Linked DNA regions of Prochlorococcus marinus XMU1419. The protein of the gene in region 1 binds, or shares a complex with, the protein of each later gene. Links are inferred from orthologs where the notes say so. Each region holds a gene or a part of one and is shown on either strand. Other genes may lie near its edges.

Region 1 (3,842 bases):
ACAAAAGCCTCTCAATATCTTGGTGATCTTTTTTATCTATGTATAAAATCCACTGACAGATAAATGGCGCATTTGCCTTAGCTAAAGGACCTAAGATTTCATTATTAACAGGAACTTTTCTCCAAGAAGTTTTGTTGACTCTTAATTTTTCTGCTTCCTGATCACATATTGATTTACATTCTTCAATTTTCTCTTTTTTATTTGGCATAAAAACCATGCCTAAACCTCTATTCAAGTCTTGTTTATTTTTTAGATTCAGTTCTTTTTCTAAGTATCCCCATGGAATCGAACATAAAATGCCAGCTCCGTCACCTGAGTCACTATCACCTCCACAACCTCCTCTATGCTCCATGCAACTAAGGCCCTTAAGGGATTGTTTAAGGATCCAGTTGCTTTCTATTCCTTTAATATTTGCTATAAAACCAACTCCGCACGCATCTTTCTCACCAATTATTCCATTTGGGGAATAACTATCTTGATATGGCTCAACGAATCTTTTGATACTCTCTCCCATAGATTATTTAACTTTTTTTAGTTACTTACTCCATTATAAAAATAAATATGAAAATAAATATAAAAAAAATGAATATTTATCAAAGAATTTTAATTTTACAAATTTTTCAAATAAATAATTAAAAAACTTTTAGTTAGTGCTCGTGAAAGGTTATGATGTAAGGATGATTATTTTTATTCAAATATAATAGATGCCCACCATCTCACAATTAATAGGTTCAGAAAGAAAACGTCTGACTAGGAAAACAAAATCTCCTGCATTAAAAGCTTGCCCTGAAAGACGAGGGGTATGTACGAGAGTTTATACATCTACACCTAAAAAACCTAATTCAGCTTTAAGAAAAGTCGCAAGGGTTAGATTAACTTCTGGTTTTGAAGTAACTGCTTATATTCCTGGGATTGGACATAATTTGCAAGAGCACTCTGTCGTTCTACTTAGAGGTGGAAGAGTTAAGGATTTGCCAGGAGTTAGATATCATATAATAAGAGGAACATTAGATACGGCTGGAGTCAAGGATAGACGTCAATCCAGATCTAAATATGGAGCAAAAGCTCCAAAAGACTAATTTGTAAACATCACTTTTAAAAACATGTCACGTCGTAATGCAGCAGTAAAAAGACCAGTTCTTCCAGATCCTCAATTTAATAGTCGTCTTGCTTCAATGATGATTTCTAGATTGATGAAACATGGAAAAAAGTCAACAGCTCAAAGAATATTATCTGATGCTTTTTCTTTAATAAGCGAGAGAACTGGAGGAGATGCAGTCGAATTATTTGAAACAGCTGTGAAAAATGCAACTCCCCTTGTTGAGGTAAGAGCTAGAAGAGTTGGTGGGGCAACTTATCAAGTACCTATGGAAGTACGCCAGGAGAGGGGCACAGCTATGGCATTAAGATGGCTTGTGACATTTTCACGAGCAAGAAATGGTAAAAGTATGTCCCAAAAACTTGCTGGGGAGTTGATGGATGCAGCAAATGAAACTGGTAGTGCAGTTAAAAAAAGGGAGGATACTCACAAAATGGCTGAAGCTAATAAAGCTTTTGCACATTACAGATACTAATTTCATCAAAAAGGTACTTAAGTAGTTTATTATTATTAAAGTTTACTTTTAGAGTGAACTATACTTTTCAAAAATTATTTTATTTGGAGCTTTAAAATTGGCACGCGACTTTCCCCTAGAACGAGTAAGGAACATAGGTATAGCCGCTCATATTGATGCTGGGAAGACAACAACTACTGAAAGAATATTATTTTACTCAGGTGTAGTTCACAAAATAGGTGAGGTTCATGATGGTGCCGCAGTAACAGATTGGATGGCTCAAGAAAGAGAAAGAGGAATAACTATTACTGCTGCTGCAATATCAACTAGCTGGCAAGATCACAGGATTAATATCATTGATACTCCTGGACACGTTGACTTCACTATTGAAGTTGAAAGATCAATGCGTGTCTTAGATGGAGTGATAGCTGTATTTTGCGCAGTTGGTGGAGTTCAGCCTCAGTCCGAAACAGTTTGGCGTCAAGCAGACAGATACTCTGTGCCAAGAATGGTTTTTGTTAATAAAATGGACAGGACTGGTGCAGATTTTCTAAAAGTTAATAAACAAATTAAAGATCGACTAAAAGCGAATGCACTCCCAATTCAGTTACCTATTGGAGCTGAAGGCGATCTTACAGGCATTATTGATTTAGTCGCCAACAAAGCATATCTTTACAAAAATGACTTAGGTACTGATATTGAAGAAGCACCAATTCCATCTGACATGAAGGATGAAGCTGATGAGTGGAGATCCAAGTTAATGGAGAGCGTTGCAGAAAATGATGAAGAATTAATTGAAATATTTCTCGAAACAGGAGAATTATCTGAGGAACAACTAAAAAAAGGAATAAGAGAAGGGGTTTTAAAACATGGATTGGTTCCTGTATTGTGTGGTTCGGCTTTTAAGAATAAAGGAGTACAACTTGTTTTGGATGCAGTAGTGGATTACTTGCCAGCTCCAGTTGATGTAAAACCAATACAAGGAGTTTTACCAAGTGGTAAAGAAGACGTCAGACCTTCAGACGATAATGCTCCGTTCAGTGCACTAGCTTTCAAAGTTATGTCTGATCCTTATGGGAAATTAACTTTTGTAAGAATGTATTCTGGGGTTCTTTCAAAGGGTAGTTATGTTATGAATTCAACAAAAGATGCTAAAGAGAGAATTTCTAGATTAGTCATTCTAAAAGCCGATGAAAGAGAGGAGGTTGATGAATTGAGGGCAGGAGATTTAGGCGCTGTATTGGGTCTTAAAAATACAACAACTGGAGATACTTTATGTAATACGGAAGATCCTATAGTGTTAGAAACATTATTTATCCCTGAACCAGTTATCTCTGTGGCAGTTGAGCCCAAAACTAAAGGAGATATGGAAAAATTATCAAAAGCTTTAACAGCGTTATCTGAAGAGGATCCGACCTTTAGGGTTAGTACAGATCCAGAAACTAATCAAACTGTAATTGCTGGTATGGGTGAATTGCACCTTGAGATTCTTGTAGACAGAATGTTAAGGGAATTTAAAGTTGAAGCTAATATTGGAGCTCCCCAGGTTTCTTACAGAGAAACTATAAGATCAAGTTCTACCGGTGAAGGTAAATATGCAAGGCAAACTGGAGGAAAGGGTCAATACGGTCACGTAATAATTGAGATGGAACCTGCTGAAGTCGGTAAAGGTTTTGAATTTGTTAACAAAATTGTTGGCGGAGCTGTGCCCAAAGAGTACATTGGTCCTGCTTCTAATGGGATGAAAGAAACCTGTGAATCTGGTGTTCTTGCAGGTTATCCACTCATTGATGTAAAAGTAACACTAGTCGATGGTTCATTCCACGATGTAGACTCATCTGAAATGGCCTTCAAAATAGCAGGTTCCATGGCTTTTAAAGACGGGGTTAAAAAATGCAATCCTGTCCTTTTAGAGCCTATGATGAAAGTTGAGGTCGAAAGTCCTGAAGACTTTCTTGGATCTGTAATTGGTGATCTCTCTTCTAGAAGAGGTCAAGTAGAAGGACAATCTGTTGATGATGGATTGTCTAAGGTACAGGCCAAAGTACCCTTAGCCGAAATGTTCGGTTATGCTACTCAACTCCGATCAATGACTCAAGGTCGGGGTATATTTTCAATGGAGTTCGCAAATTATGAGGAAGTTCCTCGTAACGTTGCTGAAGCTATCATTTCCAAGAATCAGGGCAATTCCTGATCTCTAAACCAAAACACTCTTAAACCCTCGATTCTTTAATTCAAAATGGCTCGCGAGAAGTTCGAAAGGAACAAACCACATGTCAACATAGGTAC
Region 2 (3,457 bases), 140 kb from region 1 along the record:
TAAAAACAAATTAAAAGCAAGGGAGTATGGCAAAACTTCACTTTTTTGAGGATTTCCTTGAAGATATTGTTCAGTTAAAAGTTTTAGTTCCTCCATCGCCAGTTGGCCTGCACCACTGACAGATTGATATGTTGAGACAATAACTCTTTGAATAGTAGAAAGTTTGTTTAATGGAGCTAAAACTAATGTCAGCAAAATGGTAGTGCAGTTTGGATTCGCTATTACCCCATCATGATTAAGTACTTCACTAGCATTAACTTCAGGAACTATAAGAGGAACATTCTTATCTAATCTGAAAGCACTTGAATTATCTATCAATAAAGCATTTTGATCAATAATGGTAGACAACCATTTTTTTGAAATACTTCCACCAGCTGAAGCCAAAACTAAATCAAGATTCTTAAATTCTTCCTTAGTTGTTTTTTTTGTAACTAATTCTTCATCTTTCCAAATAATTTTTTTTCCTTCTGACCGCTCTGATGAAAGCAATACCAATTCTGATATTGGGAAATCACGTTGTTCAAGAATTTTTAGCAATTCAGATCCCACAGCACCTGAAGAACCTAAAACAGCAACTTTTAATGGCCTATTAGGCAAATACGGAGATTGTCTCACTCTTTAAAATGATTTTTATAAATAGATTGACTATTTTTTTTACTTTATCAAAAAATTAACTTTCAAGGAAATCACATAATGTGAAATAATTAAGATTCGGCTCATAGTAATAACTTAGAAAAACATGGCTAAAGATGCACTAATAGTCAAAACAACACCTCTGCCTCAAAGTAGAATTTCATTCGAATTAGAAATACCATCTGAGACATGCAAAACGTGTGTAAATGAAACAATCACTACCATTAGTCGTTCGGCTAAAATTCCAGGGTTTAGACTTGGGAAGATTCCTAAACAAGTCTTAATCCAAAGAATTGGCATCACACAATTACATGCTTCTGCTCTAGAAAAAATCATTGATAAATCCTGGCAAGAAGCATTAAAAATCAAATCTATAGAGCCACTTAGTGAGCCAGAGTTGGTAGATGGATTTGAATCTTTACTTGCAAAGTTTAGTCCTGATAAATCACTTAAGGTTACTCTTCAAACTGATGTTGCACCCGAATTAAAACTAAAAAAATCAAAAGGACTTAGTGTTGAAATCTCAAAAACTAAATTTGATCCAAAGTCAATAGATGAAGCTCTAGAAAAATCTAGAAATCAGTTTGCAAACATTATTCCAGTTACCAACAGAGCAGCAAAATTAGGGGATATTGCTGTAGTTAGTTTCAAAGGTAAATATAAAGATTCTGGTAAAGAGATTGATGGTGGTACGAGTGAATCAATGGATCTTGAGTTAGAAAAGAACAAAATGATTCCTGGATTCGTTGAGGGAATCGTAAAGATGAAAATTGGTGATACGAAAACACTTAACCTTAAATTCCCTGAAGATTATTCTCATGAAGATTCAAGAGGCAAAGAAGCAATCTTTGAAGTAAATCTTAAGGATCTTAAGGAAAAAGAATTACCTGAGCTTAATGACGATTTTGCAAAACAATCTGGAAATAAGGAATCATTAAAAGAGTTAAAGAAAGATATTGAAAAACAACTTAAAGACAATTTTGAAAAAACTCAAAAAGATATCAAAATTGAAGCTTTACTAGATGCCTTAACAAACGAATTGGTTACTGAAATCCCAAAATCTATGATTGATATAGAAGTGAGAAATAATATTGAACAAACAGCGCAAAGGTTTGCTCAACAAGGTCTTGATGTTAAATCTACTTTCACTCCTGAATTAGTTAAGTCATTAGCAGAGTCTACAAGACCTCAGGCTGAAAAAAATGTTCAAAGAAATTTAGCTCTTAAAGCATTAGCAGAAAAAGAAAACATAACAATTAATAAAAGTGAAATTGATTTAAAAATGAAAGAATATGAAGATGCAATCTCTCAATCTTCAAAACAAATAGATATTAAAAAATTAACAGAAGTAATAAGTAACGATTTACTTAAAGAAAAATTGATAATTTGGCTTGAAGAAAATTCTGAAATAAAAGAAAAAACTACAAAAACTTCTCAAGCAACCAAAACCTCCAAAACAACAAAAGCTACAAAAACTGCAACAAAAAAAACAAAAACTACAAAAACTACAAAAACTCAAAATAAAAAAGAAAAAAAATAATTTATGAAATTTCCTACTAATTAAACAAAAACCCCTTAAATTACCTATAAGACGAAAACTAATTTGTGAACTCAGAAAAAAAACATTTAATCCAAAGCTCAATAAGTTCTTACGAAAGTAATAATAAAACTATTGCTGCTATTCCTACGGTTATAGAACAATCAGGTAGAGGAGAAAGAGCTTTTGATATATATTCAAGACTATTGAGGGAGAGAATTATTTTTTTAGGTACTGGTATTAATGATCAAGTTTCTGACTCACTTGTCGCACAATTACTATTTCTTGAAGCTGAAGATCCCGAAAAAGATATCCAAATTTATATCAATTCTCCTGGAGGCTCAGTAACTGCAGGAATGGCCATATACGATACTATGCAACAAATATCCCCTGATGTAGTGACAATATGCTTTGGAGTGGCCGCAAGTATGGGGGCATTTCTACTTTCTGGAGGAGCAAAGGGGAAAAGATTGGCTTTACCTAATTCTAGAATTATGATTCATCAGCCTCTTGGAGGTGCGCAAGGTCAAGCAGTAGAGATTGAAATACAAGCTAAAGAAATACTTTTTCTCAAGAAAACATTAAATTCGCTTTTAGCCGAACATACTGGTCAACCTTTAGAAAAAATTAATGAAGATACAGAAAGAGATTACTTTTTATCTCCCTCAGAAGCAGTCGAATATGGATTAATTGATAAAGTTATCAAAAAGTGACAAGGAATACTTATTTTTTAAGAATATGATGACGAATCGATATTTATAAGCAATCCTAGTGAATAGGGAATATTTAACACCTTTCACTTTAAAAACTTATAATCGATGGCTAAATTCGACGCCCATCTTAAATGTTCATTTTGCGGGAAATCACAAGACCAAGTAAGAAAGCTTATTGCTGGTCCTGGTGTTTATATCTGTGATGAGTGCATAGATCTTTGTAATGAAATTCTCGATGAAGAGCTACTTGATAATCAAGCGAACACTAACAACTCTCCGCAAGTAAAAAAGAAATTACCAACTGATAATCCAAAAAAATCTGTTCCTTTAGAATTAACCTCAATTCCGAAGCCATTAGAAATTAAAAGTTTTCTAGATAATCAAGTTGTTGGACAAGAATCTGCAAAAAAAATATTATCAGTAGCTGTATACAATCACTACAAGCGATTAGCTTGGAAAGTTAAAGAAGATTGTAAAAATAACAATTCAACAGATTCACAAGCAACTAAATTACAAAAATCAAATATTTTACTCATTGGCCCTACTGGAAGTGGGAAAACATTATTGGCGCAAA

The links. The genes of interacting proteins can lie anywhere in the genome.
Region 2: the proteins of rpsG (region 1) and tig are in contact, whole or in part, in a crystal structure (PDB 3GTY), measured with the Thermotoga maritima proteins. The link is inferred for Prochlorococcus marinus XMU1419 from one-to-one orthologs. Residues at the interface, in WP_004081843.1 of Thermotoga maritima: Lys34, Lys52, Lys55, Glu59, Arg62, Gln63, Glu66, Asn67, Lys69, Val71, Arg95, Ala109, Lys110, Lys111, Gly112, Arg113, Pro114, Glu117, Glu121, Ile124, Ala125, Tyr127, Asn128, Asn129, Thr130, Gly131, Lys135, Asp139, Arg142, Met143; in WP_004081061.1 of Thermotoga maritima: Glu122, Val124, Val129, Leu130, Tyr133, Glu188, Gly259, Ile262, Tyr263, Glu266, Ser270, Glu273, Gln274, Glu277, Arg308, Gln311, Ile312, Ser315, Tyr316, Glu325, Arg329, Arg336, Leu363, Phe366, Trp367, Arg373, Leu377, Arg381, Leu384, Glu387.

What each region holds. Positions count from the first base shown.
Region 1 is NZ_JAAORO010000003.1:385,008-388,849, reverse strand. The notes cover bases 1-2,838. They hold rpsG (30S ribosomal protein S7), read left to right. Parts: upstream 1-1,103; coding sequence 1,104-1,574; downstream 1,575-2,838. Other genes in these bases: fusA (elongation factor G), read left to right, coding at 1,672-2,838; rpsL (30S ribosomal protein S12), read left to right, coding at 705-1,079; gltB (glutamate synthase large subunit), read right to left, coding at 1-514. In the rest of the region: more of fusA, read left to right, coding at 2,839-3,747; tuf (elongation factor Tu), read left to right, coding at 3,793-3,842.
Region 2 is NZ_JAAORO010000003.1:523,724-527,180, forward strand. The notes cover bases 1-2,956. They hold tig (trigger factor), read left to right. Parts: upstream 1-739; coding sequence 740-2,173; downstream 2,174-2,956. Other genes in these bases: HA151_RS08965 (aspartate-semialdehyde dehydrogenase), read right to left, coding at 1-615; clpP (ATP-dependent Clp endopeptidase proteolytic subunit ClpP), read left to right, coding at 2,239-2,883. Also shown: ATP-dependent protease ATP-binding subunit ClpX, read left to right, coding at 2,989-3,457. UniProt on the Bacillus subtilis protein: Involved in protein export. Acts as a chaperone by maintaining the newly synthesized protein in an open conformation. Functions as a peptidyl-prolyl cis-trans isomerase.